DNA from 2 places in the Pseudomonas sp. FW305-70 genome. Region 2 is predicted to be linked to the other one. Evidence: riboswitches for the same ligand, from Rfam matches in the RefSeq annotation. Region 2 holds a riboswitch; the other holds the start of a gene.

Region 1 (11,764 bases), on a different contig from region 2:
GGTCGTCCATCAGTGCGGCGACCAGTACCTCGGCGCAATCGTTGATGCCTTCCACCTTGAGTTTCATGAATTCGTCGCTGCGCTCGCCGAGGGCTTCGGCGGTGCGCACGCGCTCCTCTTCCACCAGGGCCTGGATTTGCCCGCGCAAGGCGCGATCACTGATGCGGATGAAGCGCCAGGGCTGCATCAGGCCGACGCTCGGCGCCTGATGTGCGGCTTCGAGCAGGCGCTGGAGCAACTCGGGCTCGACGGTGCCGCCGCTGAAGTGGCGCATGTCGCGGCGTTCGCCGATGGCGCGGTAGACCGCTGCGCGTTCGGCTTCGGTGAATGCGTTGTCTGTCATGGCCTCTTCGCGGGCAAGCCCGCTCCCACATTTAAAGGTGAGCGGCCTGAAGAAATGCATTCCCCTGTGGGAGCGGGCTTGCTCGCGAAGGCGGCTTCAAGGTCCGGCGCAAACAGCGCGGCAATCGCCGAGGGATTCGACGGAAAATAAAAGTGCACGTAGGAGGCCGTCATCCGCCCCTCGCGATAAACCGCTTCCGCGCCGCGCCCGCCGTTAGGGCTCACGCCCCGGGCAATCGGCGCCAGTTCAGTGCTGGTCAGCGAATGGTGATAGGTGTGCCCACGCAGCGAACCTTCCGGCAGTTCCACCGCTTGCAGCGCCAGCGCCGCCAGACGCTTTTGCATGACCGCATCACCGGCCAGCAATCCCGCCAGTTCGGCACGAGTGCCCTCGACATCGGTCAGGGAGTCGAGCAGATACAGCATGCCGCCACACTCGGCGAGCAAGGGTTTGCCCGCCCGGTGGTGGGCGCGGATCGCCTCGAGCATCGCCGTGTTTTGCGCCAGCGCGACATGGTGCAGCTCCGGGTAACCGCCCGGCAGATACAGGCTGTCCGCCTGCGGCAATTGGCGGTCGCGGATCGGCGAGAAGAACGACAACTCGGCACCCATCGCCCGCAGCAAATCAAGGCTCGCACCGTAGGTGAACGCAAAGGCTTCATCACGGGCCACAGCAATGCGCACACCGGCCAGTAGCGGTTCGGCGACGATGACATCGGGGGCGGCGAACTCGACTGCCGGTGGCAGCGCGACCTCGCAACTGCTGGCCAGGGCATCGGCTGCCGCATCGAGGCGCAGGTCGAGATCGTTCAGTTCACTGGCTTGAACCAGCCCCAGGTGTCGGCTCGGCAGTTCAATCCCGGTTTCCCGGGACAGCGCACCGTACCAGCGCAACCCTTCAGTCAGGCTGCCCTCGAGCAGTTGCGCGTGACGCAGCGTGCCGACGCGGTTGGCCAGCACGCCGGCGAACGGCAGGTCCGGCTGATAACGCGCCAGCCCCAGGGCCAGTGCGCCGAAGGTCTGGGCCATGGCGGTGCCGTCGATCACACCCAGCACCGGCACACCGAAATGCCGCGCCAGATCGGCGCTCGACGGCGTACCGTCGAACAGCCCCATGACACCTTCGATCAGGATCAGGTCGGCTTCAGCGGCGGCTTCCCACAGCAACCGGCGACTCTCCTGCTCGCCGACCATCCACATGTCCAGTTGATACACCGGCGCACCGCTGGCGCGTTCGAGGATCATCGGATCGAGAAAGTCGGGGCCGCACTTGAACACACGGACCTTGCGCCCCTGATTGCGATGCAACCGGGCCAGCGCCGCGGTGACGGTGGTCTTGCCCTGGCCGGAGGCCGGCGCGGCAATCAGTACCGCCGGGCAATGACGAGGCTGGTTCACAGCTCGACGCCTTTCTGCGCTTTGATCCCGGCCTGAAAGGCGTGTTTGATCATGCCCATTTCGGTGACCGTGTCGGCCATCTCGATCATTTCCGGCTTGGCGGCACGCCCGGTGACCACCACGTGTTGCATCGGCGGCCGCGCCTGCAAGTCGCTGAGCACCTGATCGAGATCGAGGTAGCCGTGCTTGAGGGCGATGTTCAGCTCATCCAGCACCACCAGGCCGATGGACGGATCGCGCAGCAGTTCCCGGGACACCGCCCACGCCGCTTCGGCGGCAGCGATGTCGCGCTGACGGTCCTGGGTTTCCCAGGTAAACCCTTCGCCCATCACATGAAAACGCACCTGCTCGGGAAAGCGCCGGAAGAACAACTCTTCGCCGGTACTGTTGCGGCCCTTGATGAACTGCACCACTCCGCATTGCATGCCGTGCCCCATGGCGCGGGCGAGCATGCCGAAGGCCGAACTGCTCTTGCCCTTGCCGTTGCCGGTCAGCACCAGCAACAGACCACACTCGTTCGGGGAATTGGCGATGCGCTCGTCGATCACGGCTTTTTTGCGCTGCATGCGCGCCAGGTGGCGTTCGTCACGATCGGGGGTATCAGTCATGGGGGAGCTCTCCGTTGAGACAGGAATAACGGCGGGCAGGCACAGCAATAGGAGGCAACAAGCCTGGCATCGCCCACCGTGATGCCGCTGGATGAATCAGGCCGGTCTCCGGGCTCATGAGTGGCGCGTAGCCAGACTGCGCGCCTTCCCGCATCGAATCGACACAGTGGCATCAGACACAGTTTTCACTCATTTACCGTTGCGGGGGCAGCGCCGGAATGGCGGGTCTTCGACCAACAGAAGAACGCGTTCACCGGCTTCCCTGTTTCACTCTGTCGACCCAAGTCACAGAGCACCTGAAACAAGCCGCGAAGGTTAGAGGGTTGGGGGTGGAGCGTCAATTAAAGCCGGGAGGCCAGCTGCCGAATAACTGTCGTCGATCAAAAAACTGACGTCAATCTTGTGCCTCCTTCCCAGCAGTGATATCAAAGAGCCATAACCTCACAACACAAAAACAAGGGTGAGCCCATGCAAGGCATGATCATCAGCAATCCAAAGCTGGAATTCCTGCGCCCCGTGCTCGAGCGCTGGTTCGAATGCATCGACCGCTACAACGCCGTCCGCGGTGATGGCGACACACCCTACTGGCACGACGAAAAAGCCAATCTCGGAATACTGTCGGCCGCCGCCTGGATGGCCGAGATGGTCACACTGCAACAGACACCCACCCGCAAGCAGACCGAAGAAGGCGAACGCAACAGCCGCGCCGACCTGTTCCTCGCCTCGCCCGAAACCCGCGCCTACATCCAGACCAGCCAGCGCTGGCCACGGGTCAACAGCCTCAATCTGAGCCAGGCCCTGCTCGACATCGCCAGCGATGCAAAGCGCCTGAGCCACGCCAGCGACCTGAAACTCGGCTGCCTGTTCGTCGCCCCGCAAAAAGCCCAGCAAGGCGCGACACCGGAAGAACTCCAGGACATGGTCGACGACCTGCAAAAGGAACACACCTGCGCGGTCGCCTGGTATTTCCCGTATGCCTACCGCAAGTTGCGCAATGAAGCCGGCAACTATCACCCCGGCATTGCGGTGCTGTTCAAGGAAGCACGTGGCTAGGGGTTGAACCATTGGACGACAACGCGTCTCTATGATTAGAACAAGGCATTCATAGGGAACACCCGTATGCGCACGCCCCCGCTCGTTCTCGTTATCGCGATCTGCGGAGGGCTCGCCGGTTGCAGTGAGACCGCCGGCCTGCAAGTCTCCGACGGCACCGGCCCTTCACCCCAACTGCCGCCCCCCAACAAAACCCTGATCCCGACTGTGAACATCGCCCCGGCCATCGGCTGGCCACAGGGCGCCAAACCCGTCGCCGCCGCGGGCACTCAAGTGGCCGCTTTTGCCGAAGACCTGGATCATCCCCGCTGGCTTTATGTACTGCCCAACGGCGACGTACTGGTGGCGGAAACCAACGCGCCACCCAAACCCGAAGACGGCAAAGGCATTCGCGGCTGGGTCATGAAGCAAGTCATGGGACGCGCCGGGGCCAGGGTGCCCAGCGCGAACCGCATCACCTTGCTGCGCGACAAGGACCACGATGGCGTCGCGGAAACCCGCACGGTGTTTCTGCAAAACCTCAACTCGCCCTTCGGCATGACCCTGGTCGGCAAGGACTTGTATGTGGCCGACACTGATCGCCTGCTGCGCTTTCACTATGAAAGTGGCGATACGCAGATCAAGTCGCCACCGGTCAAAGTGGTCGACCTGCCGGGTGGCCCGCTGAACCACCACTGGACCAAAAACGTCATCGCCAGCAAGGACGGCCGCAAGCTCTACGTCACCGTGGGCTCCAACAGCAACGTCGCGGAAAACGGCATGGACAAGGAAGAAGGTCGCGCAGCGATCTGGGAAGTGGACCGAGCCACCGGCCAGCAGCGGATCTTCGCCTCCGGCCTGCGCAACCCCAACGGCATGGCCTGGGAGCCGCGCAGTGGCGCGCTGTGGACCGCGGTCAACGAACGGGATGAAATCGGCAGCGACCTGGTCCCGGACTACATCACCTCGGTCAAGGACGGCGCATTCTATGGCTGGCCTTACAGCTATTACGGCCAGCATGTCGATAGCCGCGTCGAGCCGCAAAACCCCGATCTGGTGGCCAAGGCCATCGCTCCGGACTATGCCGTCGGCCCGCACACGGCATCACTGGGCCTGACCTTCGCTGAAAACAGCAAACTGCCGCCGCCGTTCACCCAAGGGGCCTTCATCGGGCAGCACGGCTCCTGGAACCGTAACCCCCACAGTGGCTACAAAGTGATTTTCGTGCCGTTCAGCGCAGGCAAACCTGCGGGACAACCGATTGAAGTGCTCAGCGGCTTTCTCAACGAAAAGGAAGAAGCCATGGGCCGCCCGGTGGGCGTGGTGATCGATCGGCAGGGCGATCTGCTGGTGGCCGATGATGTGGGGAATAAAGTGTGGCGGGTGTCGGCGCTCAGGTAATTCGCTCCCACAGGGTTCTAGCGTTTGCGACAGAGTGTGAGCCCGTCACCCAACGGCAACAACGACAGATCCACCCGCACATCATTCTTCAACGCCAGGTTGAGCGCCTGGATCGCCCGGGTGTCCGCGCTCTCGGGGCTGCTCTCAAGCACGCGCCCGCTCCACAGGGTGTTGTCGAACAGCGCCAGCCCGCCGACCCGCAGCAAACGCAGGGCATGCTCCAGATAACTCGGGTAGTTGGCCTTGTCGGCATCGATGAACACCAGGTCGAACTGCTCGCCCTGACCTTGCCGCTCAAGCTCGCGGAGGGTTTCCAGTGCGGGTGCCAGGCGCAGGTCGATCCGCCCGATGAGTCCCGCTTCCTGCCAGTAGCGTCGTGCGATGGCGTTGTAGTCGCCGGGGATATCACAGCAAATCAGCGAACCGTCAGCCGGCAATGCCGCCGCCATGCACAGCGCGCTGTATCCGGTGAACGTACCGACTTCGAGCAAGCGCCTGGCGCCTGTCAGCTTTACCAGCAAGGCGAGAAACTGTCCCTGCTCCGGCGCCACCTGCCAGCGCGCCATCGGCAGCGCCTGGGTCTCATCGCGCAAGCGCTTGAGCAGTGGTGTTTCGCGCAGGGAAACATCGAGCAGGTATTGGTACAGGGCGTCGTCGAGATTCAGCGTGCGAGCAGTCATGAGCAGCAGCTCCGGACGTTACGGGTTGCGCGCCAGATGTTCAGGCTGCAGAACACGCTTGGCGCTCAGGTAAGCCTTTTGCCAATACGCCTTGGACAGGCTGTCGAGCTTCACGGTGCCGCCAGTGGCCGGCGCGTGGACGAAACGCCCTTCTCCCACGTAGATGCCGGCATGACTGACCTGGGAACCGCCATTGGTAGCGAAGAAAAGCAGGTCACCCGTCTGCAGGCCTTCCTTGCCGACATTCGCCGCTTGCATGGAGATCATCTCGCGAGTCGTGCGCGGCAAGGCAATGCCGGTGACATCGCGGTACACGTACGCGATCAGGCCGCTGCAATCAAATCCGGAATCCGGCGTGTTGCCACCCCAGCGATAAGGCGTACCCACCAGGCCGAGCGCGCGAAACAGCACGTCCTCCGCTTCGGGCGAAAACGCTTGTGGGGAACCAAATACGATGGGCGCGCGAACCACCGGCGCAGGAGGCGGTGTGCGGCTGGCGCAGGCACTGAGCAGTGCTGCGAAGAACATGATTGCGAGGCGGGCCGACGTCGTCATAAGCAGAACATCCTGATCTGGCTGCGGCTTTTTCTGCGGGGAGCGCAGAAAAGAAAACCGCCTGCGTAGGACGCAGGCGGTTTGCCATCATTTGTAGATCAAGATTCTAGCGGCTACACGACAAACTTCAAGTAAGACTTTAAGTTCGCCTTACAAAATGTCCGCTTATTTACGTGCAGTGACGATTGGCGACGCGTTAGGTGCCATCGCCAGGGCGCGCTTGGCCTCGATGAAGGTCTTGCTCCAGTAGCTGTCGCCCAGGCTATCGATGCGCACACCACCGCTGCGGCGGCTGCTGGAGTGGATGAACTGGTTGTCACCCAGGTAGATCCCGGCGTGACTGACGCGACCACGACGACCGTTGGTTGCGAAGAACAGCAGATCGCCCGGCTCAAGCTTGCTGCGCGAGACCAGCGGAGCGTCCACGTTGATCATTTCGCGGGTGGAGCGCGGCAGGTTCATGCCCGCTTCTTCGCGGAACAGGTAGCCGATGAAACCACTGCAATCGAAGCCGGCTTCAGAAGTGCCGCCGAAACGGTAACGGGTACCGATCAGGGACATGCCGCGTTCGAGGATGCTGTCGGCCAGGACCGGAAGCTGGTAGGACTTGCCGCCAGCGAAGTCTGCGAGTTCTTTTTCGGTGGCCTTCTCTTCCTGGTAGAGAGCTTCCTGATAAAGAGCGGAAGACTGGGCAGTGGCCGGGTTTTGAACCTGCTGCTGCTGGACCACTGGAGTGTGGGCAGCGCAACCGAACAACAGGGTGACGAGTGCGAGAGGCACGAGGGGTGCGAAGCGATTTAGCATGGGCACGACCGTGGCTGAAGTTGTAAAGAAGTCGAGACTATGCCCGCTATCGACCTCATTTGCAAATTCAATCAATCTTTTTGTGACTTATTGGTTTCTCGTTTACATCTAAGCGCTTAAGCCCATTTTAAACATGCACGCGGCCTGCAACCTTGCAGGAAAGCGGAATTTCTGGCGCCTGAAATATGCCGAAACGGCTATAAGCCCCGGTTCCAGCGGGTCTACCAGCCGAGGGTTTCTTTCAAAAACGGGATTGTCAGCTTGCGCTGAGCCTGGAGGGAAGCCTGATCGAGACGCTCAAGCAGCTCGAACAACGCGCTCATGCTGCGGGTGCCGCGAGTCAGGATGAAATGCCCGACCTCATCGGTCAGGTGCAGTCCGCGACGGGAGGCGCGCAATTGCAGGGCACGCAATTTGTCCTCGTCGGACAGTGGGCGCATCTGGAAGATCAAGGCCAGGGTCAGGCGCGACTTGAGGTCCGCCAGCTTCACCGGCAACTCGCGCGGGGATGTCGACGCGGCAATCAGCAGGCGCCGGCCGCTGTCGCGCAGGCGATTGAACAGATGGAACAGCGCCTCTTCCCAGTCCGCCTTGCCGGCAACCGCCTGCAGGTCATCGAGACAGACCAGTTCGTACTGCTCAAGGTTATCGAGAATTTCGATACCGCGATCGAGCAGCTCGGCCAGCGGCAGATACACCGCAGGCTCTCCCAATTGCTCGAAGCGCAGGCAGGCAGCCTGCAACAGGTGCGTACGCCCTACCCCGTCCTTGCCCCAAAGGTAGATCAGGCTTTCGGTCCAGCCGGCGTCGGCTTCGCATAGCCGCTCGACATAGCCGAGTGCAGCGGCATTGGCGCCTGGGTAGTAGTTGATAAAGGTGGCGTCATCACGCAGACGCACACCTAGGGGCAGCTGAATCGGTTTCATGCTGACTGAACAGTTCCAAAGGAACCGTTAGTGGCCTCTGTGTAAAGTTTGCGAAGTTTATACCCGTGAAGCGGGCCGCACAATGCGATAGACCACAAGCAAAATCAAAGGTTTGCGTTAACGCATCGGTTTTATGACAGTTTCTTTGGCGGTGCATGTAGCAGTCGCGCTGTGTAATCAGGCTGACCCGGCACGAACCCGGGCAGCCCGCCATCGCCCATCGACACCTTTTACCCCTGCGGTTCGTCGACGCCCCCGTAGATATCGGAATCCTTATACAAATCTTGCACATGGCGCACCAGCACCATGATCACCGCGGCAACCGGCAATGCCAGCAGCACACCGGTAAAGCCGAACAGCTCACCCCCGGCCAGAATCGAGAAAATCACCGCCACCGGGTGCAAACCAATCCGGTCACCGACCAGCAACGGCGTCAGCACCATACCCTCCAGCGCCTGGCCGACCATGAACACCGCGACAATGCCCAGCATCGGGTATAGATCGCCACCGAACTGGAACAGCCCTGCAATCAGCGCCGCACCGATGCCGATGATAAATCCCATGTACGGCACGATCGCTGCCAGACCGGCAATCACGCCAATCAGCAAGCCCAGCTCCAGCCCGACCAGCATCAGGCCTGCTGCATAGATCACCCCCAGGGCCACCATGACCAGCAACTGACCACGAACGAACGCTCCGAGTACTTCATGGCATTCACCCGCCAGCGACATCGCGCGCGCTTCACGATCTCGAGGCAGCAGGCTGCGGACCTTGGCCATCATCAGGTCCCAATCGCGCAACAGATAGAAGCTCACCACCGGGATCAACACCAGATTCGCCAACCAGCCAATCAACGCCAGACCCGAGGCAGTGGCATGACTCAGTACCACGCCGACCACATCGGAGGTCTGACTCATATGCTCGCCGATGGCGGCCTTGAGCCTGTCGAACTTCCAGAAGCCCTCCGACAGGCCGAACTTCGATTGCGCCCAGGGCAACGCCGTGTGCTGCAGCCAGTCGAGCATCTGCGGGGCCAGCTCATACAAACGAAACAGTTGCCGGGCGAGCAACGGCACCAGGACCAACAGCAGCGCGGTGAGGATCAATGTAAACAGGGCAAACACCGCCACTACACCCCAGGTTCGAGACAGCCCCGCCTTCTCCAGTCGATCCACCAGCGGGTCGAACAGATAGGCCAACAGCAGGGCCACCAGGAACGGCGTCAGGATCGGATGCAACAACCAGACAAAAACACAAAGCAGGAGCACCCCGCCGAGCCAGAACCAACGCCGCGTATCGGCCATAAACCACTCCATTGCTTCTATATAAAGAGAGAAAAACTACCAGCGAAACCGCAGTTGCGGAGTCGGGGCTGGCGCAGGCGCCGGGGCGGGCACCGCACCACCGGCGGCCGGCTGAACCGGCACTGCCGGAGTCGGCGCCTGAGCCGCCGGCGCTTCCTGCAACCGTGCCAGCGACAGTTGTGCACGCAACTGCTCGGCGCTGCCATTGACCCGGTAGACGATCCGGTCGCCGTCGACGCTTTGCACGCGCCCGCCAAATGGCTCCAGCAAGCGTCCCAGGGACGCGTAGTGCTCAAGATTCATGCCTTGCACTTCCAGCAATTGCGCGCTCGAAGCACCGGGCTTGGCGACAAACCGCGGCGCCAGCCGCTCATTGACCGCCAGCATCACCGCATCGGCCACGGCGGCCTGATCGGCACCCTGCACGCTGCCTGCCTCTTTTTTATCCCCCAGCCACAATTGCCACTTGGCTTGCCACTGCCCGCCCTCCTCTTTGGCGTGTACCGCGAGCAGGGCGTCGGCGTTGTAGCGTTCCGATGCCGCAAGCAAAGGGCCGGAATCTGCGCCTTCAAGATTCGGCGCGGTCGCGACGATCTGTTCGTTCAGGTCCGCCAATGGCAAGCGCAATGGCAACCCCCGGTGCTGGGCAGCCCGACGCAGCGGTGCCGCGCTGGCCTGGCCGTCGCCCACCAGGCTTGAACCCTCGGTGGAATCGTTGAGCCACCAGCCGAGGATCGACGGCCGATTGGCCCCCCACATGGCCAGGCCGGCGCGGCGCAAGGCCTGCTCAGTGGTTCCCGGGTCGAAATCGACTTTCAGGACTTCCGGCGGACCGGCTTCAAAGCCGTATTGGCTGATGATCTGTTGCGGATCTTTGCGAATCGCCGCCAGCCCCGGATTTTGAGCGGCCTTGGGGTCGCCGGTCAGGCGCAACACCAACGTGTCCAATGCACGTTGAGTCGCCTGGTCCCGCTCCTCGGGCGACTGGCCATTCACCGGCTCGCGCACCTGATACAGGCCTTTGACGGTTTCGGCATGACTGACCAGGCTGACCACTGACAAACAACTCACAAGCAAGAATTTACAAAAACGCATGGAAGATTCCTGACGACAAGAGCGGCTGGAACAGACCGCATGAAGACGATCGAGCAAGGCTGTGACCATTGCCCGATGCAAAACATTCACACGTTCCGGGTAAGTTTTCGCACTGTCATAACGATAGACGGTTAATCGCGACACCTTATACAGCCAGGCAGGATGCCACCGACACCGTGCATCAACGGTTTTTTTTAACGGATATGGCCCTGCTGTCGGCCTGAGGATGGCCGCTGCGGCTCAAGCCTGATAAAATCGCGCGCCTTCGCAGACCGGCAACAGCCGGGCACTTTCGAAATTCGCGTGAGGCAATCGCCTTCGTCGATTTCGGCGGCCCCGCTGGACTCGGTCGTTACCCCTGAATCCCCCCTAAAGGCCTGGATCATGAGCAAGCAACCCTCCCTGAGCTACAAGGACGCCGGTGTAGACATCGACGCCGGTGAAGCATTGGTCGAACGCATCAAGAGCGTCGCCAAGCGCACTGCGCGCCCGGAAGTCATGGGCGGCCTGGGCGGTTTCGGCGCCCTCTGCGAAATCCCGGCCGGCTACAAGCAGCCTGTGCTGGTTTCCGGTACTGACGGCGTCGGCACCAAGCTGCGCCTGGCATTGAACCTGAACAAGCACGACAGCATCGGCATCGACCTGGTTGCCATGTGCGTCAACGACCTGGTGGTGTGCGGCGCAGAACCACTGTTCTTCCTCGACTACTACGCCACCGGCAAACTGAACGTCGACACCGCTGCCCAGGTTGTTACCGGCATCGGCGCTGGCTGCGAACTGTCGGGCTGCTCGCTGGTTGGCGGTGAAACCGCTGAAATGCCGGGCATGTACGAAGGCGAAGACTACGACCTGGCCGGCTTCTGCGTCGGCGTCGTGGAAAAATCCGAAATCATCGACGGCTCCAAGGTTGCTGCCGGCGACGCCCTGCTCGCCCTGCCGTCTTCCGGCCCGCACTCCAACGGCTACTCGCTGATCCGCAAGATCATCGAAGTGTCCGGCGCCGACATCGAAAACACCCAGCTCGACGGCAAACCACTGACCGACCTGCTGATGGCACCGACCCGCATCTACGTGAAGCCGCTGCTCAAGCTGATCAAGGAAACCGGCGCGGTCAAAGCCATGGCCCACATCACCGGTGGCGGCCTGCTGGACAACATCCCGCGCGTCCTGCCAAAAGGCGCGCAGGCTGTGGTTGACGTGGCGAGCTGGACCCGTCCGGCCGTGTTCGACTGGCTGCAAGAGAAAGGCAACGTCGACGAGAACGAAATGCACCGCGTGCTGAACTGCGGCGTGGGCATGGTCATCTGCGTGGCTCAGGAGCACGTTGAAGTCGCCCTGAACGTTCTGCGCGAAGCGGGCGAGCAGCCTTGGGTCATCGGCCAGATCTCCACCGCTGCCGAAGGCGCGGCTCAGGTAGAACTGAAGAACCTCAAGGCTCACTGATGCCTAAGACCTGTGATGTCGTGGTGCTGTTGTCCGGCACCGGCAGTAACTTGCAGGCCCTGATCGACAGCACGCGGACCGGCGACAGCCCGGTCCGCATCGCTGCGGTGATTTCCAACCGCGCCGACGCCTACGGCCTGCAACGCGCCAGCGACGCGGGTATCGACACCCGCAGC
Region 2 (11,764 bases):
GGAAATGCCGTCACGCTCAACCAGATTGGTGCCGCTGGCGGCCACATCGAGCAGCAGGTCAACGAGGTGATCAGGCAACAGATTGACCTCGTCGACGTAGAGCACACCACCGTCAGCCTTGGCCAGCACGCCGGGCGAGAACTGGGCGCGACCTTCCCCCAGCGCCGCGTCGAGATCGAGGGTGCCGACCAGGCGCTCTTCGGTGGCGCCCAGCGGCAATGTGACGAACTGCCCGCTGGCCAGCAGGTCCGCCAGACCACGGGCCAGGGTCGACTTGGCCATGCCGCGCGGGCCTTCGATCAGGACACCGCCGATTTTCGGGTCGATGGCGGTCAGGTACAGGGCCAGCTTCAAATCGTCGGCGCCGACCACGGCGGAGAGCGGGAAATGCGGGGTGTCGGTCATTGTTCTATCTCGGTCATGGTCGGTGATCTCACAGGCGCCTCAGTCCCGGTGGGAGCGGGCTTGCTCGCGAAAGCAGTGTCTCATCCAACCTATATGGCGACTGACACGACCTCTTCGCGGGCAAGCCCGCTCCCACAGGGTTTGCGGTGACTAGCTGTCTTCTTCTATATCCAGCAACAGATTCTCCAATGCCTCGCGGTAGGCGCCGGGGTCTTTCCACATCCCGCGTTGTTGCGCCTCGAGCATGCGTTCAGTCATGTCGCGCAAGGCATGGGGATTGTGTTCACGGACAAAATCCCGGGTGTCAGGGTCGAGCAAATAGGCGTCGGCCAGCAACGCGTACTGGTGATCGTCGATCAACTGCGTGGTGGCATCGAAGGCGAACAGATTATCGACGGTCGCGGCCATTTCAAACGCACCTTTGTAGCCGTGGCGCTTTACCCCATCGAGCCACTTCGGATTGGCTGCCCGGGAACGGATGACCCGGTTCAGCTCTTCCTTCAAGGTGCGAATCTTCGGCAGGTCCGGCTGACTGTGATCGCCATGATAACTGGCTGCCGCCTCGCCTTTCAGGCTTTCCACCGCCGCGAGCATACCGCCCTGGAACTGGTAGTAATCGTTGGAGTCGAGCAAATCGTGCTCGCGGTTATCCTGGTTTTGCAGCACCGCCTGCACCTGGCTCAGGCGCTGGCTGAACTGTTCTCGTGCGGCGGTGCCTTCGTCGGAACCGCCGTAAGCGTAGCCGCCCCAGTTGAGGTAAACCTCGGCCAGGTCCTCGCGGGTTTGCCACAGGCGACCGTCGATGGCGCCCTGCACGCCTGCGCCGTAGGCCCCGGGCTTGGCCCCGAAAATCCGCCAGCCGGCCTGACGTCGCGCAGCGTCTTCATCCAGCCCGGCCTGCAACAAGGCTGCACGCTCGGCACGCACCTTGGCCGCCAACGGATTGAGGTCGTCCGGCTCATCCAGGTCGGCCACCGCTTGCACCGCCGCGTCAAACAGGCGGATCAGATTGGCAAAGGCATCGCGGAAGAAACCGGACACGCGCAAGGTCACGTCGACCCGAGGACGGTCGAGCAGACTCAACGGCAGAATCTCGAAATCATCGACCCGCTGGCTGCCGGTGGCCCAGACCGGGCGCACACCCATCAACGCCATGGCTTGGGCAATGTCATCGCCGCCGGTGCGCATGGTCGCGGTGCCCCACACCGAGAGGCCGAGCTGGCGCAGATGATCGCCGTGGTCCTGCAGGTGCCGCTCCAGAATCAGGTTGGCCGACTGGAAACCGATGCGCCACGCCGTGGTGGTCGGCAAATTGCGCACATCCACCGAGTAAAAGTTACGCCCGGTGGGCAGCACGTCCAGGCGACCGCGACTCGGCGCACCGCTGGGGCCGGCCGGGACGAAGCGACCGCTGAGGGCGTCGAGCAGACCGCGCATTTCCGCTGGGCCGCAGGCGTCCAGGCGCGGGGCAACCACTTCGCGAAGGCTATCGATTATGGCACTCACTTCAGCCCAACCTGCCTCCTGTGGGAGCGGGCTTGCTCGCGAAAGCGGTGGGTCAATCGACATCAATGTTGAATGGTCCACCGATTCGCGAGTAAGCCCGCTCCCACAGGGGTCATTCAACACGCCCGAAATCAACTGCGCTGCATACAGTTCCAGGCGCTCGCGGGTATCACCCGCCGTGCGCCAAATCTCGTCACTGATAAGCAAAAGAGACTCGGGACGCGGTCCGGTCCATGGCTCGGCCAGCGCACAATCCAGTGGGTCAAACCCCAACGCAAACGCCTTGGCCAACGCCCGCAGCAGACTCGATTGCGCTCCTCGGCCATCGCCCCGTGGAATGCGCAACAACGCCAGCAAGGTGTCGATACGCAAACGCCCGGTGGGCGATTCGCCGAACACATGCAGGCCGTCGCGGATCTGCGACTCTTTCAAATCGCACAGGTACGTGTCGAGTCGCGGCAACCAGATCGCTGCGTCGGCATCGCTGTCGAGTTGCTCGTCCAGTTGCAGTTCACGGTCGATGTGCGAGTCACGCACCAGTTGCAGGATGTCGCGCTGCAACTCGCGCGCGCGACGCGGATCGAGCAACTGCGCTTCGTAATACTCGTCGGCCAACAGTTCGAGGTTGCGCAGCGGGCCATAGGTTTCGGCGCGGGTCAGCGGTGGCATCAGGTGATCGATGATCACCGCCTGGGTGCGCCGCTTGGCCTGGGCACCCTCGCCCGGGTCATTGACGATGAACGGATAGATGTTCGGCAGCGGCCCGAGCAGCGCATCCGGCCAGCAGTTTTCAGACAGCCCCACGCCCTTGCCCGGCAGCCATTCGAGATTGCCGTGCTTGCCGACGTGGATCACGCCATGGGCGCCATAGGTGTGGCGCAGCCAGAAGTAAAACGCCAGGTAGCCGTGGGGCGGAACCAGGTCCGGGTCGTGATACACCGCGCTCGGATCGACCTGATAACCCCGCGCCGGTTGAATGCCGACGAAGGTCAGGCCAAAGCGCAGGCCGGCGATCATCATCCGTGCGCTGCGGCACATCGGGTCGTTTTCCGGCGCGCCCCAACGTTCGAGCACCGCCGCACGATTGGCTTCGGGCAGGGCATTGAACATCGCCAGATAGTCGTCCATTGCCAGGCTTTGCTGGCACGGACGCAGGTCGAGGGTATCGAGATCGTTGCTGACACCGCCCAGCAACTGCTGGATCAGCGCGGTGCCACTGTCCGGCAATTCGGCCGGCAACGGATAACCTTCGGCATGCAGCGCCCGCAGGATATTCAGTGCGGCGGCCGGAGTGTCGAGGCCGACGCCATTGCCAATGCGCCCGTCGCGAGTCGGGTAATTGGCGAGAATCAAGGCGATGCGTTTTTCGGCGTTTGGCACCCGCGCCAGTTCGACCCAGCGTCGCGCCAGTTCGGCAACGAAGTCCATGCGCTCCGGTTGCGGCCGGTAGCAGACCACATCCGACTGGCTGCGCTCACTGCGCCACGCCAGGTCCTTGAAGCTGATCGGACGGCTGATGATGCGCCCGTCCAGCTCCGGCAAGGCAATGTGCATCGCCAGATCACGCGGGCCAAGCCCCTGTTCACTGGCGCGCCAACCCGGTTCGTTGTCCTGGGCACAAATCGCCTGGATCACTGGAATATTGCGACGGAACGGCCGCAGATGCGGCGCTTCGGGGCTGGACTGGGCGAAACCCGTAGTGTTCAGGATCACCGAGACGCCGGCTTCATCCAGCCAATCCTCGACCGCGCCCAGGCAGCCGGGCTCTTTCAAACTGGCCAGCGCAATCGGCACCGGATTCAACCCCGCTGCCTGCAAGCGTTGGCAGAAAACATCGATGAAAGCGGTGTTCGCCGCCTGCAAATGCGAACGGTAAAACAGCACCGCCGCCACCGGTTGATCGGCGTGCCAGTCGGCCTGCCAGTCGCTCAGTGCGGCAGAATGTTTGTGCGGGTGGTAAATCGCCGTGCGCGGCAGGGTTTGCGGCTCACCCCAGGTGTAATCGCGTGCCAGCCAACGGTTGGCCAGGCAGCGGAAGAAATCCAGGGCGTTGCCCATGCCACCTTGACGCAGAAACTGCCAGAGCCGGTCGCGGTCCAAGGCGCCGACGGTGCTCAGGTCACTGAGCTCCGGGTCCGGGCGGTCATCGCCCGGCACCAGAATCACCTGCACGCCGCGCTGGGACAGTTCGACCAGACGCTCGATGCCGTAACGCCAATAGGCGATGCCGCCGTGCAGCGAAATCAGGATCACCCTGGCGTGACGCAGCACTTCATCGACGTACAAATCGACCGAGGCATGGTTCTGCACCTGCATCGGGTTGGCCAGGCGCACGCTCGGGTAATCCTCGGGCAACTGCTGCGCCGCCTCGGCGAGCAGCGCCAGGCTGGAGTCGCCGCTGCACAGGACCACCAGCTCGGCGGGGGTTTGTCCAAGGTCGGCGATGTTGTCATCCGACACGAAACCGCCGGGCTGGGTCCTGAGCAGGTGCATGGGTTACACGCTGAGCGCAGCGCGCAATTGCGCTTCAAGTACGGCGGCGTCCAGTTCCTGGCCGATCAGCACCAGACGGGTGATGCGCGCCTCTTCGGCCCCCCACTGGCGGTCGAAGTGCTTGTCGAAACGCGTGCCCACGCCCTGGATCAGCAGGCGCATCGGTTTGTTCGGGACGGCGGCGAAACCTTTGACGCGCAGGATGCCGTGCTGGACCACCAGTTGCGTCAGCGCGTCCATCAGCAGGCTTTCGTCGGCTTGCGGCAGTTCGATGGAGATCGAATCGAAGGCGTCGTGATCGTGGTCGTCATGATCATCGTCGCCATCGTGATGATGGTCGTGGTGACTGTGGCGGCTGTCGATGTGTTCTTCGGAGCCGGCACCCAGGCCAATCAGCACGTCCAGCGGCAGGCGACCGCTGCTGGCTTCGATGATTTTCACCGCTGGCGGCAACTCTTCGGCGACTTCCAGGCGCACGCGGGCCAGGTCGGCCGGGTTGATCAGGTCGGATTTGTTGAGAATCACCAGGTCGGCGCTGGCCAGTTGGTCGGCAAACAGCTCGTGCAATGGCGATTCGTGGTCCAGGTTCGGGTCGAGTTTGCGCTGGGCATCGACCTGGTCCGGGAAGGCGGCAAAGGTACCGGCGGCCACGGCCGGGCTGTCGACCACGGTGATCACCGCGTCAACGGTGCAGGCACTGCGGATTTCCGGCCACTGGAAAGCCTGGACCAGCGGTTTTGGCAGGGCCAGGCCCGACGTTTCGATGAGGATGTGGTCGAGATCGCCGCGACGAGCCACCAGTTCGCGCATCACCGGGAAAAATTCTTCCTGGACGGTGCAGCACAGGCAGCCGTTGGCCAGTTCATACACACGGCCGCTGGCTTCTTCTTCGGTGCAACCGATGGAGCACTGCTTGAGGATTTCGCCGTCGATGCCCAGCTCGCCAAATTCGTTGACGATTACCGCGATGCGGCGACCCTGGGCGTTGTCGAGCATGTGCCGCAGCAGCGTGGTTTTACCCGAGCCGAGGAAGCCGGTGACGATGGTGACGGGAAGTTTGGCCAGTGTTTTCATCGGATGCCCTATGGCTAGGTGGCGGGCATACGGGACGACGACCGGCAACGCAGATGCGCGTGCCTGAAGAGTTCGCCACCGGATCACCCCGCCCGGTTGAATTTGAGAATCTGTGTCGAGGCAGGTCTCCTGGCTGACGGCGTGCCGGCCTTGGGCCTGGCATTCGCTGCGCCTTCCCGCCGGCCTCATGGATTGAGCCTGCAGTGGCGTGGCAACGAACATCACCGTTCACAGTTGCGGGGGCAGCCGCGGCATTGACCGCGTTCCCTTCTTAGCTTCGACAAACGCCGAAGAACCTCGAAAGCGCAAGGCTACGCATGGTATTGGGGCGGGTCAATGTTCACGTGACTTCTGCGGTGTGCCCTTCGCGAGCAAGTCGGATCGCCGCACCGCCGCTCCCACATTTGATCGGGTTCTTTCAGAGGAAAAGGGTCAAGTGTGGGAGCGGGCTTGCTCGCGAAGAAAGCGACTCGGTTTCCAGTTGAGAACCCTTGCCAATTGACGCCCAACCCTCGCCCATGCTCTCCTACGCATCTTGTTACGGGTGCCCTTCACAGGGTGAAACGGGAAACCGGTGAATCATGTGCTTTACTCTAAAGCCATGTCAGTCCGGTGCTGCCCCCGCAACGGTAAGCGAGCGAAGCATCAGATCCACTGTGCCATTACGGCATGGGAAGGTGATGTTTTCAGGTTCAGGCCCAGGCCTTTGCCCCTCGTGAGCCCGGAGACCGGCCCGCAACATAAAGTGACCATAACGATCACTGAAACAACAAACCCGCGGTGGGCGGGCGCTGTTTGAAACCCTGCGCGCCTGGTCGTGCAGGGTTTTGCATGCGCTCTTGATTCCCCGCTGACAGACCAGAGGGAAACGCCATGTCGATCATCAGCAGCACCGGCCACACTACAGCCAGCACCACTTCTACCCTGACTCAACGTCTGACCGCCGCCGTCTGCGCGTCGATCCTGGGCGCGTGCCTTGTGTATTTCGCCGGTTTCTCGCACATCGAAGCGGTGCACAATGCCGCCCACGATACCCGTCACAGCTCCGCGTTCCCGTGCCATTGAGACCTGCTGACATGATCAAGCGTATTGCGCAAACCGCAGGTTTCACCGGGCTGCTGGCCGCCCTGTTGCTGACCCTGCTGCAAAGTTTCTGGGTCGCGCCCCTGATTCTGCAGGCCGAAACCTACGAAAAAGCCGAACCGGCTGCCGTTGAAATGCATGAACACGCCGATGGCGCGATGGCTGCCCATACCCACGACGCCGAAGCCTGGGAGCCGGAAGACGGCTGGCAGCGCGTGCTGTCGACCACTGGCGGCAACCTGGTGGTGGCCGTCGGTTTCGCCCTGATGCTGGCCGGCCTGTACACCTTGCGTGCGCCGACCAAAACTTCCCAGGGCCTGCTCTGGGGCCTGGCCGGCTATGCGACCTTCGTGCTCGCGCCAACCCTCGGCCTGCCACCTGAACTGCCAGGCACGGCCGCCGCCGATCTGGCACAACGGCAACTGTGGTGGATCGGTACCGCCGCCTCTACCGCCGTCGGTATCGCGCTGATCGTGTTCAGCCGTCACTGGCTGATGAAAGTTCTCGGTGCGGCAATCCTTGCCGTTCCCCATGTGATTGGCGCACCACAACCGCAAGTGCATTCGATGCTCGCTCCGGAGGCGCTGGAAACCCAATTCAAAATCGCTTCGCAACTGACCAACGTGGCGTTCTGGCTGGCCCTGGGCCTGATCAGCGCCTGGTTGTTCCGTCGCAAAAGCGATGGCCAATACCACGCATGACGGACGTCAGCACCGCGCCGACCCTGGTGGTCGGCCTGGGCTGCCAAAAGGGCTGCCCCGTCAGCACCTTGCTGGCGCTGCTCGACCAGGCACTGGAGGCGCACCAGATTGCGCGCCATGAAATCAAGGCCCTGGCCAGCATCGATTCGAAACGCGACGAACCTGCACTGATCGAACTGGCTCAGCAGCTTGGCCTGGAATTGCTGTACTTCAGCAGCGAACAACTGGCCCCCTATGAGCCGCAACTCAGCCATCAATCGCAAATAGCGTTTGAACGCACCGGTTGCTACGGCGTGGCGGAAAGCGCCGCACTGGCCCTGGCCGAACAACTGGCCCAGGCCCCGGCAAAACTGCTGATTCCCCGACAAAAATATGCCCAGGCAACCCTGGCATTGGCTGGCGCGGCATAAAATCCCCGATAATCCCCGCCTCGATCATGAACATTCTTCATCTGAAGCCCTGTTCAGCCCTTTTTATTCCCACAGGAACCGACGATGACCGTCTACTTCATTGGCGCAGGTCCCGGCGACCCCGAACTGATTACCGTCAAGGGCCAGCGGCTGATTCGCAGTTGCCCGGTGATCATTTATGCCGGCTCGCTGGTGCCAGCCGCGGTACTGGAAGGTCATTGTGCGGAGCAGGTAGTCAACAGCGCCGAACTGCACCTTGAACAGATCATCGACCTGTTCAAGGCCGCCCACGCCAAGGGCCAGGACGTGGCCCGGGTACACTCCGGCGACCCGAGCCTGTATGGCGCCATTGGCGAACAGATTCGTTATCTGCGTGAGTTGGGCATTGGCTTCGAAATCGTCCCGGGCGTGACGGCCACTGCCGCGTGTGCAGCGCTTCTGGGTGCAGAACTGACGCTGCCGGACGTTTCACAGAGCGTGATCCTGACTCGCTACGCCGACAAGACCGCCATGCCACCCGGAGAGGAATTCGCCAGCCTGGCGCAGCACGGCGCGACCATGGCGATTCATTTGGGAGTCAATCACCTGGAGAAGATCGTTGAGGAACTGCTGCCGCATTACGGCGCCGATTGCCCGATTGCGGTGGTTCACCGCGCGAGCTGGCCAGATCAGGACTGGGTGACGGGAACGCTTGAGGACATTGCCGAAAAGGTTGCCGCCAAAGGGTTTCGGCGCACGGCATTGATTCTGGTGGGACGGGTGCTGGGCAGTGATCACTTCAGCGAATCGTCGCTGTATCGCGCGGGGCATGCGCATCTCTACAGACCCTGAAGCACTTGTGGCGAGGGAGCTTGCTCCCGCTGGACCGCGTAGCGGTCCCAACATCAGCCAATGCATTCATCACGGGAAAATGCATCGACTGATTTTGTGATGGCTATGCCATCAAGCGGGAGCAAGCTCCCTCGCCACAGCGCCGTTTTTTTATTTCGCAGCGAACACCTTAGTAGTAGGCGTTTTCTTTCTGCGTGTGGTCGGTCACGTCGCGAACGCCCTTGAGCTCGGGAATACGCTCGAGCAGGGTGCGCTCGATGCCTTCCTTGAGCGTCACGTCGGCCTGGCCGCAGCCCTGGCAACCACCGCCGAACTGCAGGACGGCGATGCCGTCTTCGACTACGTCGATCAGGCTGACCTGACCGCCGTGGCTGGCCAGCCCCGGATTGATCTCGGTTTGCAGGTAGTAGTTGATGCGCTCGTTGACCGGGCTGTCGGCGTTGACCATCGGTACTTTGGCGTTTGGCGCCTTGATGGTCAGTTGGCCGCCCATGCGGTCGGTGGCGTAGTCGACAACGGCATCGTCCAGGAAGGCTTCGCTGAAATGGTCGATGTAGGCGGTGAAGCTTTTCAGCCCCAGCGCGGTGTCTTCGGGTTTTTCTTCGCCCGGCTTGCAGTAGGCAATGCAGGTTTCGGCGTACTGGGTGCCAGGCTGGGTGATGAAGACGCGGATGCCGATGCCCGGGGTGTTCTGCTTGGAGAGCAGATCAGCCAGATAATCGTGGGCGGCGTCGGTAATGGTAATAGCGGTCATGGAAACTCCTCGCAGGCTTGGGCGCAGTTTACGCCAATCGGCGCGCCGGACAAAGTCCCAGTATTTTTGTCGGGAAAGAATTGTGGGAGCGGGCTTGCTCCGGGCGGCGTTCCGACGAAGGCGTCGTGTCAGGCGAATCAACTGCGACTGACACACAGCTTTCGCGAGCAAGCCCGCTCCCACAGGGGGTCTGCGCCTGGTCAGAGGTTCTCGAAGCGATTCATGTCCAGCACGCCCTCTTCCACCGGATCGGTCTCCTGGATGTAGCGGCTCAGGTCATGGAAATAGAACCAGAATTGCGGATGACTACGGCGTATTCCCCAACGTTCGACGATTTTCTCAAAGCTGTCGCTATCCTTGGCGTTCTCCATCGCATCCACAAACGCCGGCACTTGCCCGGCCGGAACGTTGAACATGAAGTTCGGGTAGCTGCTGAGAACGCCCGGGAAAATCGTCAGGGTATCGAGCCCCGGCTGATAGCGCAGCGATTCGCCGAGCAGGAACGCCACGTTGCTGTGGGCCCGGTTGCGCAGCAGGCTGTAGACCTCACGCTTGCCGCTGCCGGTTTCGATGCGCAGCATGGTCGCTTCCGGCAGTTGATCAATCACTTTCAACCCCGCCGCCGGACGCGAAGTCAGGCGGCTCAACACCTGCTCGGCATTTTGCAGGCCAGGATCAATGTTCGGCCGCGAACAGTAGGCGCCATCACAGCGGTTGATCGGGTCGGGCCTGGCATTGAGGTCGCCATAACGGGTCAGCAATTGCATGGCGAAATCGCGCTTGGGATCCTGCGGATCAAGCTTCAGCGCCGTCGGTTTGTCATCGTCGATGGACTCGTAGTCCAGCCACATTTTGAATTTGCCACTGTTCTGATACCAGTCGTCGAGGTAGCCCTCCCGCGAATCGGCGGGCATCAGACGCAGGAAGTTCTGCTCGGCACCGTTACGGATCAGGTCGAAATACAGGCGCGTCTGGGCCTGATGGGACACGTTGCCGAACACATCGAAATTGACTGCCAGTTGATAGTAGGTGCGTTCCAGCAGCGGATAGTCGAACAGCCACATCGTCTGCGGCACTTCGCCGATCAGGCCTTTGGTCACCGAGGCGCTATCGAAGTGGCGAAAGATGCTCAGCAGTGCGTTGTCGTTTCCGGCCCACAGGGTCGACCAGCTCGGTGCGGGCTCGTCGGCGTAACTGTCGCGGCGCAAGGCCTCGTATTCGTTGCGTTTGTCGCGGTAGTCGTGCCACAGGGTCAGGACGCTGCCGACATCATCATTCTGCCCCGGCATCGCCAGCAAGGGCGTGGCTTGCCCGCGATAGTTCGGGTCAGTGATGTAGAGGTCGTGTTCAGGTGCCTGGAACAGCGCCCAGAAGTTATCGCGAATCACGTCCGTGGCGATCTGCCCACGACACACTGGCCCACGGATAAAGGTGCGCACGAAATACTCGGCGTTATCGAGCATGAACTGATAGCGCGCCTGGGCCGGGATCGCTTCGAAGGTGGCAAAGGGGTTGGCCCGGCTCTGCGGCCCATAGCCCGGCAGTGCATTGACCTCCCAGTTGCCGCTGTAGAACAGGGATTTGACCCGCGCCAGCTTCGCCGCACTCAGCGGATAGGTGATGTGGGTCTTGTGCACGATCACGCCCTGCACCGGCCACAGGCGGTAGTAGAACTCCGTGCCCGGATCATCGTTGGGGCGCCGGGTATTGATCAGGTCAATCGGCTGGCCGGTCGGCGTGCGCGAACGCACCCACTGGAAGAAATGCCCGGGTTCACCCTCCTTGAAGTAAAGATGGGCGAGGAACCAGTGCTCATACAGCCAGCGTCCCACCAGGCTTTGCCGGGCGCCCGGCGAATTGAGCAGGTTTTCCCACTGGATCACTTGCTGCGCTTCTTGCGCACTCGGGGCCAGGGCCTGCTGATCGATAGGTGCACCTGCGGCCAGCCAGAGTTGCAGCGTCTGGTACTGCTGGTCGGTCAGGCCGGTCACCGCCAGCGGCATGCCTTCCTTCGGGTGCGAAGCGGCGTAGCCATCGAACTGCGCGGGACTGGCACACATGTTCTCCCGGTTCAGGCCCAGGACGATGTCTTGCGGCAGCCTGGCGTTGGGTTGCAAAGGGGTGTTGTGGCCCAGTTCCAGCATCCGCGCCATCAAGGCGGCCTGGCTGCCCTGGGCATCGAGCACCGAAAAGAAGCCCTTTTGCTGCCAGGCGGCTTTGCCGGAGGCGTCCAGAAACAACCGCGTCGGCGCCACCGCTTTAGTACGGTCACCGTCGTAAACCGGGACTTTCGTTGCGCCGCGTGCCGCCCCTTCGCCGCTACCCAGGTTGAGCTGACAGGCGGCGTCGTTGCAGGCGTGGCAGGCCACGCACTTTTCAGTGAAGATCGGTTGAATGTCTCGACTGTAGGAAATGGCAGAGGAGTTCGCCGGACTTTGCGCCGCAGCGCCCCAGCTTAAAAGCATCAACACACTGCTGATGACGAAGCGATAAGACATGTCCCTGGT

The links. A riboswitch is a leader RNA that binds a small molecule or an ion and turns the genes downstream of it on or off. The one in region 2 is predicted to bind cobalamin.
Region 1: it holds a riboswitch for cobalamin, as region 2 does, so the genes downstream of both, cobO (cob(I)yrinic acid a,c-diamide adenosyltransferase) here and cobW (cobalamin biosynthesis protein CobW) in region 2, are expected to answer to the same signal.

Annotation. Positions count from the first base shown of each region.
Region 1 is NZ_JBYSYZ010000033.1:24,883-36,646, forward strand. It holds gene bluB (5,6-dimethylbenzimidazole synthase) at 1-343, opposite strand, end outside; gene AC3WN7_RS21285 (cobyrinic acid a,c-diamide synthase CobB) at 340-1,740, opposite strand; gene cobO (cob(I)yrinic acid a,c-diamide adenosyltransferase) at 1,737-2,348, opposite strand; cobalamin riboswitch at 2,431-2,663, opposite strand; gene AC3WN7_RS21295 (hypothetical protein) at 2,817-3,401, shown strand; gene AC3WN7_RS21300 (PQQ-dependent sugar dehydrogenase) at 3,468-4,781, shown strand; gene AC3WN7_RS21305 (O-methyltransferase) at 4,799-5,461, opposite strand; gene AC3WN7_RS21310 (C40 family peptidase) at 5,480-6,016, opposite strand; gene AC3WN7_RS21315 (C40 family peptidase) at 6,182-6,820, opposite strand; gene hda (DnaA regulatory inactivator Hda) at 7,042-7,746, opposite strand; gene AC3WN7_RS21325 (AI-2E family transporter) at 7,977-9,050, opposite strand; gene AC3WN7_RS21330 (DUF2066 domain-containing protein) at 9,087-10,145, opposite strand; gene purM (phosphoribosylformylglycinamidine cyclo-ligase) at 10,530-11,588, shown strand; gene purN (phosphoribosylglycinamide formyltransferase) at 11,588-11,764, shown strand, end outside.
Region 2 is NZ_JBYSYZ010000008.1:83,020-94,783, reverse strand. It holds gene AC3WN7_RS08780 (magnesium chelatase ATPase subunit I) at 1-405, opposite strand, end outside; gene cobN (cobaltochelatase subunit CobN) at 556-4,404, opposite strand; gene cobW (cobalamin biosynthesis protein CobW) at 4,408-5,478, opposite strand; cobalamin riboswitch at 5,581-5,793, opposite strand; cobalamin riboswitch at 6,004-6,229, shown strand; gene AC3WN7_RS08765 (CbtB domain-containing protein) at 6,352-6,543, shown strand; gene AC3WN7_RS08760 (CbtA family protein) at 6,555-7,262, shown strand; gene AC3WN7_RS08755 (cobalamin biosynthesis protein) at 7,259-7,672, shown strand; gene cobM (precorrin-4 C(11)-methyltransferase) at 7,757-8,503, shown strand; gene nfuA (Fe-S biogenesis protein NfuA) at 8,673-9,257, opposite strand; gene AC3WN7_RS08740 (fatty acid cis/trans isomerase) at 9,458-11,755, opposite strand.